One region of the Exiguobacterium sp. s192 genome, then DNA from elsewhere that is predicted to be linked to it. Evidence: riboswitches for the same ligand, from Rfam matches in the RefSeq annotation. Region 1 holds a riboswitch; each other region holds the start of a gene.

The links. Region 1 has a riboswitch for S-adenosylmethionine ahead of KNP87_RS13685 (methionine ABC transporter ATP-binding protein). Riboswitches for the same ligand answer to the same signal wherever they lie in the genome.
Region 2: another riboswitch for S-adenosylmethionine. It lies ahead of tnpB (IS200/IS605 family element RNA-guided endonuclease TnpB); the one in region 1 lies ahead of KNP87_RS13685 (methionine ABC transporter ATP-binding protein).
Region 3: another riboswitch for S-adenosylmethionine. It lies ahead of KNP87_RS11005 (methionine ABC transporter ATP-binding protein); the one in region 1 lies ahead of KNP87_RS13685 (methionine ABC transporter ATP-binding protein).

Annotation. Positions count from the first base shown of each region.
Region 1 is NZ_JACSMS010000010.1:10,369-13,646, forward strand. It holds gene KNP87_RS13675 (PLP-dependent cysteine synthase family protein) at 1-589, shown strand, start outside; gene KNP87_RS13680 (bifunctional cystathionine gamma-lyase/homocysteine desulfhydrase) at 582-1,748, shown strand; SAM riboswitch class I at 1,808-1,913, shown strand; gene KNP87_RS13685 (methionine ABC transporter ATP-binding protein) at 1,995-3,017, shown strand; gene KNP87_RS13690 (methionine ABC transporter permease) at 3,014-3,278, shown strand, end outside.
Region 2 is NZ_JACSMS010000004.1:197,671-200,948, forward strand. It holds gene KNP87_RS09590 (amino acid permease) at 1-91, opposite strand, end outside; gene tnpB (IS200/IS605 family element RNA-guided endonuclease TnpB) at 201-1,373, opposite strand; SAM riboswitch class I at 1,542-1,643, opposite strand; gene KNP87_RS09600 (polysaccharide pyruvyl transferase family protein) at 1,751-3,169, opposite strand.
Region 3 is NZ_JACSMS010000006.1:34,258-37,535, reverse strand. It holds gene KNP87_RS11015 (MetQ/NlpA family ABC transporter substrate-binding protein) at 1-217, opposite strand, end outside; gene KNP87_RS11010 (methionine ABC transporter permease) at 251-901, opposite strand; gene KNP87_RS11005 (methionine ABC transporter ATP-binding protein) at 891-1,922, opposite strand; SAM riboswitch class I at 2,009-2,112, opposite strand; SAM riboswitch class I at 2,362-2,464, shown strand; gene KNP87_RS11000 (alpha/beta hydrolase) at 2,527-3,278, shown strand, end outside.

The DNA of each region.
Region 1 (3,278 bases):
CGTCAACACACCAACTGAACTCGATATGCAAGGCGCAATTGATAAAGCAAAAGAACTGGGACAAACGATTCCGAACAGCTATGTCCCGCTTCAATTCGAAAACGAAGAAAATCCGGTCACATATCAGCGGACACTTGGTCCTGAGCTGATGGCGGAACTCGATCACATCGATTGGTTCGTCGCCGGATGCGGGTCAGGCGGAACGTTTGCAGGAACCGCTGCTTACTTGAAAGAGCGGCTGGGAACAAAAGGCGCGATCGTCGAACCGGAAGGCTCCGTTCTCAACGGAGGACCAGCCGGACCGCATAAGACGGAAGGCATCGGGACGGCTAAATGGCCGAGCCTTGTTTCCCGCGATCTGGTCGATGAGATTCATACGATTTCAGACCACGACGCGTTTACAAAAGTTCATGAATTAGCGGCACGTGAAGGTTTGCTCGTCGGCAGTTCAGCCGGCGCGGCACTCGCGGCAGCACTTGATATTGCAGAACGTTTTCCCGGCAGTACCATCGTCACCGTCTTCGCCGACAGTGCCGAACGGTATTTGAGCCAACAAATCTTTGAAAAGGTGGACGAGACACATGCGTAAAAAGACAGCATTGATTCATGGAGGAACAGGCGTCGATCGAGCAACTGGTGCCGTTACACCTCCGATTTATCAAACGAGTACGTACAAACAAGAGAAAATCGGTCAATTAAAAGAAGGCTACGAATACTCGCGGACAGCCAACCCGACACGGACGAGCATCGAACGATTGATCGCGGACCTCGAAGGCGGCGCACGTGGCTTTGCCTTCGGATCAGGAATGGCTGCGATTCATGCTGTCTTCAACCTGCTGGAGTCAGGTGACCATATCGTCATGACCGATGATGTCTACGGCGGAACGTTCCGTTTGATGCAACGTGTCTTGCCGAAGTTCAACATCCAAGTGACGTTTGTCGATACGACGGATCTTGCCGCGACGGAAGCTGCAGTTCAAGACAATACGAAGATGCTGTACGTCGAAACACCGACAAACCCCTTGTTGAAAGTCACGGATATCGCTGCTGTCGCTGAGATCGCGAAACGCAACAACCTGAAACTCGTCGTCGACAACACGTTTGCGACACCATACTTGCAACAACCACTTGCACTCGGCGCAGACATCGTCTTGCACAGTGCCACAAAATACATCGGCGGACATTCAGACGTCGTCGCCGGACTCGTCGTCGTCAACAGCGATGCACTCGGTGAAGATCTTCACTTCATTCAAAACTCGACAGGCGGTATTCTTGGACCGCAGGACAGCTTCCTGCTCGTCCGTGGTTTACGGACACTTGGTATCCGGATGGATGCAATCGAAGAAACATCACACGATCTCGTTCAGTTCTTACAGGAACAAGATGTCGTCTCGAACATCTTCTATCCAGGACTTCCAACACATCCGGGTCACGCGACACAACAAAAACAGGCGACTGGTTTTGGCGGCATGATCAGCTTTGATGTCGGATCAGCGGAAAACGCGGAGAAACTCGTCGAAGCGACACACTTCTTCACGCTGGCTGAGAGTCTTGGAGCTGTTGAAAGCTTGATTTCTGTTCCGGCACGCATGACACATGCCTCGATTCCAGCAGAACGTCGTGCTGAGCTCGGCATCACGGATGGTCTTGTCCGGATTTCGGTTGGACTTGAGGACGCAGAAGACTTGAAAGAAGATTTAGCACGTGCTTTCAGCCTGCTTCAACCGGTTTCAGAAAAAACTGTTTGACAAGCAAAATAACCCCTGCTAATATTCAGATTATATTAAAAATAACTAAATACCGAATACTCTTATCGAGAGTGGTGGAGGGACTGGCCCGATGAAACCCGGCAACCGCGGAATTTATTCCGAAGTGGTGCTAATTCCAGCAGACGAATGTCTGCAAGATGAGAGCAAATGGTTTTGTGTACTGAAAAAGTGCGCGCGTTTGCTCTAAAACGTGCGCACTTTTTTTTACGTTTAGGAGGGACAGTATTGATTCGCTTACAGGATGTAGGAAAGATTTATCGCTCGAAGCGCGGATCGGTTGAAGCCGTCGTCAATGTCGACTTAACAATCGAGCGCGGTGAAATTTTTGGAATAATCGGTTATTCGGGAGCAGGGAAGTCCACCTTGATCCGATTGTTGAATATGTTAGAAGCTCCGACGAGTGGTTCGATTCAAATCGACGGAGTCGAAATGACGACGTTACGTCCAAAAGAATTACGCGGTGTTCGTAAAAACGTCTCAATGGTCTTCCAGCACTTTAATCTGCTGTGGTCACGGACAGTTGAAGAAAACATCATGTTCCCGCTCGAACTCGGCGGTTATCCGAAAGCACGCCGTAAAGAACGGGTCGCCGAGCTGATTCAACTCGTTGGACTCGACGGACGTGAAGGGGCTTACCCGTCCCAACTGTCGGGTGGGCAAAAACAACGGGTCGGGATTGCCCGGGCACTGGCGTCTAACCCGGACGTCTTACTATGTGACGAAGCGACAAGCGCGCTTGATCCGAAAACGACAGACTCGATTTTAGAGTTGCTCGTCGACATCAACAAAAAACTGAAACTGACCATCGTCTTGATCACGCATGAGATGCACGTCATTCAGAAAATCTGTAACCGGGTCGCCGTCATGGAAGCCGGGAAAATCGTCGAACAAGGACCGGTCGCCGAAGTATTCCGTCATCCGAAACAAGCGATGACAAAAGAATTCGTGAAACAGCTGACGTCTTCATCAGAAAACGAATTGACGTTTACGAAATTACGGGAACGGTATCCGACCGGGAAAATCGTTCAGTTGACGTTTGTCGGTTCAACGGCCGAAAGCCCGATTCTTGCCGAAGTCATGAAAGATTCGACCTTATTATTTAATATCATTGGCGGGAACGTCGGACAGACGCAAGATGGCGCCCTTGGGACGCTGTTCATTCAGTTGATCGGTGCCGAACATGAAACACAAGTGGTCATCGCCAAACTTCAAGCGAGTGACGTTGAAGTGGAGGTGGATCACCGATGAGTACATTTTTTGCAGATGTGGATTGGGATATGGTCTGGGAAGCGACCGGCAGTACGGTTTATATGACGGCCGTTGCAGGGCTTGCGACGTTTATCCTCGGACTGGTCATCGGTCTCTTGTTATACGCGACAAACGAAGAATTGTTATTCAAGAACCGAGCATTGTATTCTGTCCTCAGCTTTTTGGTTAACATCTTCCGTTCCATTCCATTTATTATTTTATTAATTTTGTTGATTCCAGTCACAAAAATTATTGTCGGGT
Region 2 (3,278 bases), on a different contig from region 1:
TTAAAAACAATCCTGTCCCGATGACACCACCTAGTGACAGCATGACGATATGCCGGGATTCCATTTTTCGTCGAAACGTCTCCTCTTTCATCTGCTCTTCCACACTCCTCTTTCTCTCATTTACATTGAACTACCTCCACCTACGCTTTGCTCAGAGGTGGAGGATTCCTGAGTTATCCGACCTAACGGTCGAAAATTTATCAGGCTAACCCCGTCGTCCCGACGGTTGAAGAAGCTAAGATACGTTCGGCTTCTTGTTTGAGATTCAGTCCTGCGTTCACATCCCGGTCGTGATGGATGCCGCAACTCGGACATGTCCATTCCCGTAAGCCAAGATGTTTCACGTCTTTGTGTTGATGTCCGCAACTGGAGCACAGTTGACTGGAAGCAAAGGTCTTGCCAACCTTCACGACGGTCTTCCCGTACCATTCCGCCTTGTACTCCAACATGCGAAAGAACTCGGACCAGCTGACGTCCGAGATGGACTTGCTTAACTTGCGATTCTTCTGCATGTTCTTCACCTGCAAGGTCTCGATGCCGATAACGTCGTGGTTTTGGACGATCTCGGTCGATACCTTGTGCAGGAAGTCGGTGCGCTTGTTTGCAATCTTCTCGTGGATACGGGCGACTTTCCGTTTCTGCTTCTGATAGTTCTTCGCCTCGGACAGCTTCACTTTCTTGTTCAAGGCGATGTGTTGACGGCGGGAGAGCTTACGCTGTTCGCGCGCCAGTTTCTTCTCAAGCGAACGGAAGTAACGGTCATTTTGGTATACCGTGCCGTCCGACAGGATGGCGAAGTTCTTGAGTCCGACGTCGACGCCGACGGATGAACCGGTCCTCGGCCGTTCGTTGATTTCCTGCTCGACGAGCAGGGAAACAAAATATTTGCCTGAAGCGTTACGTCGGATCGTGGCGTTCAAGATCCGGCCTGTGACCTGCTTCGAGTGGGCGAAACGAACCCATTTCAGCTTCGGAAGTTTCAGCTGGTTGCATCCAATCGATACTTCAGGAAGCTGGTTTTTGCCTTGGATGTTGGTCTTGTACGACTGGACGGGATTACGCTTGGACTTGAAACGAGGGTGTTCGTTCTGCTTCTTGAAGAAGCGGTCAAACGCATCAGCAAGATGTTTGACGCTGATCTGAACAGAGGTACTATCGACTTCCTTCAACCAGTCGAACTCCTGCTTCAACAAAGGAATTTCTTTGGAACAAGAACCGTAGGACAGTCCTTTTCCAGTGGTCTTGTATAATTCATTCCACTTCGCCAAGAAGTGGTTGAAGATGAAGCGTGAACACCCAATCGTCTTCGCAATCAGGATTTCCTGCTCTTTTGTGGGGTAGATTCTGAATTTGTAGGCCTTGTGCTTCAACACCATTTTTCACCTCCTTCAAAGAGAATATACCCGAAAAACAGGCTGGCGATTCATCTCCCACTTTCACTAGGGCTTCGCCCTTAACGTTTAGAAGTAAGCGTATTCTCGCCTAATTTTGATAAAAAAACGCACCCACATACATGGGTGCGCCGGTCGACAATCAAAAGAAGCTTATCGATCGGGTACGACACCCGCAGGAATTAGCACAGTATCTTGCGACCTGTTGCTGAGGCTTCAAAGGGCCAGTCCCTCCACCTCTCTGGATAAGAATGTAATTTTTCATAACAGTACCAACCACGTTCTGAATTGTCAACACAATTCAGAATATATCATTTAAAAAAACGTCTTACACCAGAACGGTATAAGACGTCTTTTGCTTATTTCTTCGCAAACAAGTCAGCTGTTTTCAATGCCATCCGAACCGCTTTCCGGTTCAGGGTGCCCTGCTGATGTTTCATTTCTTTTGTTTGATTGTTCAACTTGCCTTGAAGCGATTTGATTTTTTTGTCTTTCTCAGCAATCTTCGCTTTATCGCGTTTTTGAGCTGCCACGATTTTTTGTTCTTCTTCCGGGAAGTACGATTCAAAACGTGAAACGGCTTCTTCGATGCTGATTCCTGTAATCGGTTTGACGACTGGAAGCAGTTCGGCTTTCGCCATTTCCCGATCAAACGGAACGTTCTCCGGATAGTTTGTTTCTTTGTAGATATGCTCTAAGTCGTTTGTGTTCAAGAACTCGACGAAGTTATCGAAGTTACGTGCCTGTACACGAGCCGGGCTTTGGAAGTCTGCTGACTCGATTACATCCGACAAACGTGTGCTGTCTGTGATGTCATTTGCCCAGATGTGTGTCAATTGGTGGTAATCCGTCAATTCACGCATCCGTGCATCTTTCGGAATCAGGATACTTGGTGTTCCGGCAAGCGTTGCCGTAATGTTTCCGTGAAGACGTGCTCCAAAGCTGAAGTCGGCTTCTTTTAAGAAGTCGATCCATGTCTGTGCATTCAAGAAGAAGCGGACACGGTCGTTCATGTATGTCGGATCCGACATTTTGACCGGGTAGTTCGTGACCGATAAGTCAGCAATCGGATGTGTCCCTGTGTACGTCAAGCGTAACTCTTTCATCCATTGCGGGATGAAGTAGTGGTTCGGGTACTCTTCCATTCCGCGTGTGATGAAGTTCAGGACGTTCTGCGGTGCAAGACGTGACGAGTTGACGCCGATCATCGAATCTTTCGTGATGTTCGTTTCACGGATTTTCAGATCACGGCCAAACGCATACATCGATGGGCAACCGATGACTTTGTGATCGATTCCTTCGCGGAAACCAAGGCGCGTCAAATATTTTGATGTGATTTCACCGCGAAGTCCAAGCATGCTTGAACGTTCGAGGACGGCACTGACAAACGCCTTTACATCTTCATCAAATGAAAAACCTTCTTTTAAGTCCGGCTCAAACGGTGCGCGTAGACCAACGCCGATGACGACGACTGGAATCTTCAGCTTTTTAATCAATTTTGTATATTTACGAAGTGTCGGAACGAATTCTTTACGGAATGCGTCTGCGAGTGGAATGACGTACAGGTCGAAGTTGGCGTTGATCTCATCTGCACGCTCTTCTTCATAGTAGTAATAATCCGGTGTAATCGTCGTGCCTTCTGTCATCAATGTGCGGAAGATGCTGTATTGATAAATCAGGTTTCCAACGTTTCCTCCGATTGAATTGTGTTTCATGAGATATTCTGCGTCGAACTGTTCAAACGGTGTCATACCAGCGCGAATAATAATACGTTTCATGTAAAGTAATTCCCCTCTCACTTCTGTTTTCATTGTCCATTAAAATTAGCTCACAAAAATATATTTTACTTTTTATTCAATCAATCCATTTAAGGATAGATGAGTTTAA
Region 3 (3,278 bases), on a different contig from region 1:
CCGCGAGTGCCAGGTTCGGTTGCACGTAATCGGAGAACTTGACGAGTTCAATCGTGATGCCCTCTTTTTCCGCTTTTTTCGCGACGTATTCCCAAACTTGCGTATCCGAGCCGCTGACGCCGAGCTTGACCGTATTTTTGTCGTCCTCCCCGGACGCCGCACACCCTGCAAATAATACCGTCGTCAATGCTGCACCAATCGCTAATCCTTTTTTCATCGTTCATCTCTCCCTTATCTTCTCTATGTTTTGTTAGTGCCTCCGAATTTTTCGTGCCAGCAGGTTACCTGTTGTCTGTAAGCCTTGTACCAGGATGACGAGGATTCCGACCGTGATGATCATGACGGTCGTATCAAACCGTTGGTAGCCGTAGGTGATGGCCAAGTCCCCGAGCCCTCCGCCACCGATCGCCCCGGCCATTGCCGACGCCCCGATCAAGCCAATCGTCGCGATCGTCAAGTTCAGGACAAGCGAGCTGAGTGCTTCCGGCAACAGGAAACGGAAAATCGTCTGCAACGGTGTCGCGCCCATCGCTTCCGCCGCCTCCAAGACGCCCGTACTGACTTCGAGCAGTGAACTTTCAATCAATCGGGCAATGTACGGTGCCGCATAAAAGACCAGCGGGACGATTGCTGCCTTCGTTCCGATCGACGACCCGACGAGCAACCGTGTCAGCGGAATGATTGCGACGAGCAGAATGATGAACGGAACCGACCGAAACACATTGACGACGCTGCTTAAGACGTTGAAGAGCGGTACTTGTTCGAGCAACGCTCCCTTACGTGTGACGACCAACAGAATTCCGAGCGGTAGACCAATCAGCGTCGAAAAGAGTAGCGACAATCCGACCATCGTCAAGGTTTGCAGAAAAGCGGTCCAGATGTCCGTGTAGTTAACTAGCATCGGCCAGCACCTCCTCGACCTTGACATCCGACTGATCAATGTATTGCAGGGCTCGCGCAATTTCCGCCGTTTCACCGATCAATTCGACGAGCAGACTGCCGAACGGGATATTTTGCAGTTCCGTGATGCTGCCGTGCAGGATGTTGACATCGACATCAAACCGTTTGGCGACTTGCGACAAGAGCGGTTGCCCGGTGTGTGCCCCAAGGAAATTGATTTTATAGACATGATGTCCGGCATCCCGTTGTTTGATCAACCGTTGCACTGACGCCGGAATCTCATCTTGCATGACGGAACGGACAAAGTTTTTCGCTGTCGCCGTCTGGGGATTCGAGAAGACGTCGAACACGGTACCTGATTCAATCAACTTGCCTGCCTCGATGACTGCGACCCGGTCACAAATCTCACGGATGACGCCCATCTCGTGTGTAATCAGTAAAATCGTGATCCCATATTCCGCGTTGATCTGTTTCAGTAACCGCAGGATATGCTGTGTCGTTTGCGGGTCAAGCGCCGATGTCGCTTCGTCACACAACAGAACCGACGGCTGGGTTGCCAGTGCCCGCGCTATTCCGACACGTTGTTTCTGCCCTCCCGATAACTGATCCGGATAATGATCGGCTTTATCCGCTAAGTCGACGAACGCCAGCAGCTCGGTGACACGCCGGTGGACTTCCTCCTTTTTGATCCCTTTTAAGACGAGTGGTTTTGCGACATTCGCGAAGACCGTATTCGAATCAAGCAAGTTGAAATGTTGGAAGATCATCCCGATGTTTTGTTTCGCTTCCCGCAGTTGTTTTGCCGAAAGGGTCGTCAGTTCTTGCCCGTCGACCGTCACGCTGCCGGATGTCGGACGTTCAAGAAGATTGACACACCGTAATAAAGAACTTTTTCCAGCCCCGCTGAACCCGATCACGCCAAAGATTTCACCTTTTCGGATTTCGAGATCGACACCGTCCAATGCAGCGATCGATTGTTCGTTGGTCTGGTAGATTTTTTTTACATTTTTGAATGTAATCACCACTTTTTCCCCCTTTTAAAAAACAAAAAGGCCTCTTCTTAAGAAACAAGAAGAGACCTGGATCCGCACAGAGGCAGAATCCACTCGACTCATCTCTCAGACAATCGTCTGATGGAATTGGCACAGTGCTCATAATGAGTCTGTTGCCGAGGTTTCGTAGGGCCAGTCCCTCCACCTCTCTGGATAAGTGTTGCGGTATGAAATTCATATGTGTGTTGTTGCTGTTCGAACTTATGTCGTAAAACTAATTTTTACATTACAGAAAGATCTTTTAAAGGTCAACCATATTTTCAAAAATAAACCATATGACCCATATCGATTGATTTCCCGGGTTGGGCTTCATCATAGAAGAGTTCCGGTCGCCGGTCAAGGAGCATTTGACAATCCTTTTCTGTCAGTGCTATCATCTTCTCAATGATTAATCCGACAATTCCTATATGTTATATCAAGAGTGGACGAGAGACCTGGCTCTAGGACTCCACGGCAACCTGCGATTGGCAAGGTGCTCCGACCAGCAAAGCAACCGCTTTGGATGATACACACGAGAAACTCGTTTGCCGTCCAAAGCCAAACGGGTTTTTATTTTGAAATGGAGGATGAGATGATGAGTATGAGTTATCCTGTTTTACCGGGCGCCGAAGCCTTTTTCTTGGAACGTGGATCAATCGGCATTTTGCTGTGTCACGGCTTTAATGCGACGCCGCAAAGTGTTCGGGCTGTAGGAGAACGCTTCGCAGAACACGGTTTTTCAGTCTATGCCCCCCGTCTGCATGGTCACGGGACAGATGTACGTGACTTCGAAACGGCGACGGCCGAAGATTGGAAACAGAGTGTCCGCGAGGGCTTTGCTCAACTGTCCCGCCAGTGTGAATCGATCTTCATCGTCGGTCAATCGATGGGTGCGACGCTCGCACTGGCACTCGCTGCCGAAGGTCTGCCGGTCGCAGGTATCATCACAATCAATGCTGCTTTATCCGTCCCCGCTTACGAAGCGTTATCGTTTACGGATTGTCCGGTTTATCTGCCGGAAAGCCCACCCGATATCAAGCAAACCGCTTTTGAAATCATCTATGATGTCGTGCCGGCGGTCGCTGCGTCCGAACTTTTACGCTTGATTCGCGACACCATCCCAACCCTTCCCGCCATTCAAATTCCGACGCTTATTTTATATTCTGCTGAAGATCATGTCGTTCCGCCAACCTGTTCGGATTACCTGCACCGGACGATTGGTGCGACGGATAAACGCAGTTATTGTCTGCTCGATTCCTATCATGTTGCGACACTCGACCATGACCAAGAGACGATTGTCCGCGAAACGGCTTATTTCGTCGAGCAGTACAGTCAGTTGACACGGAC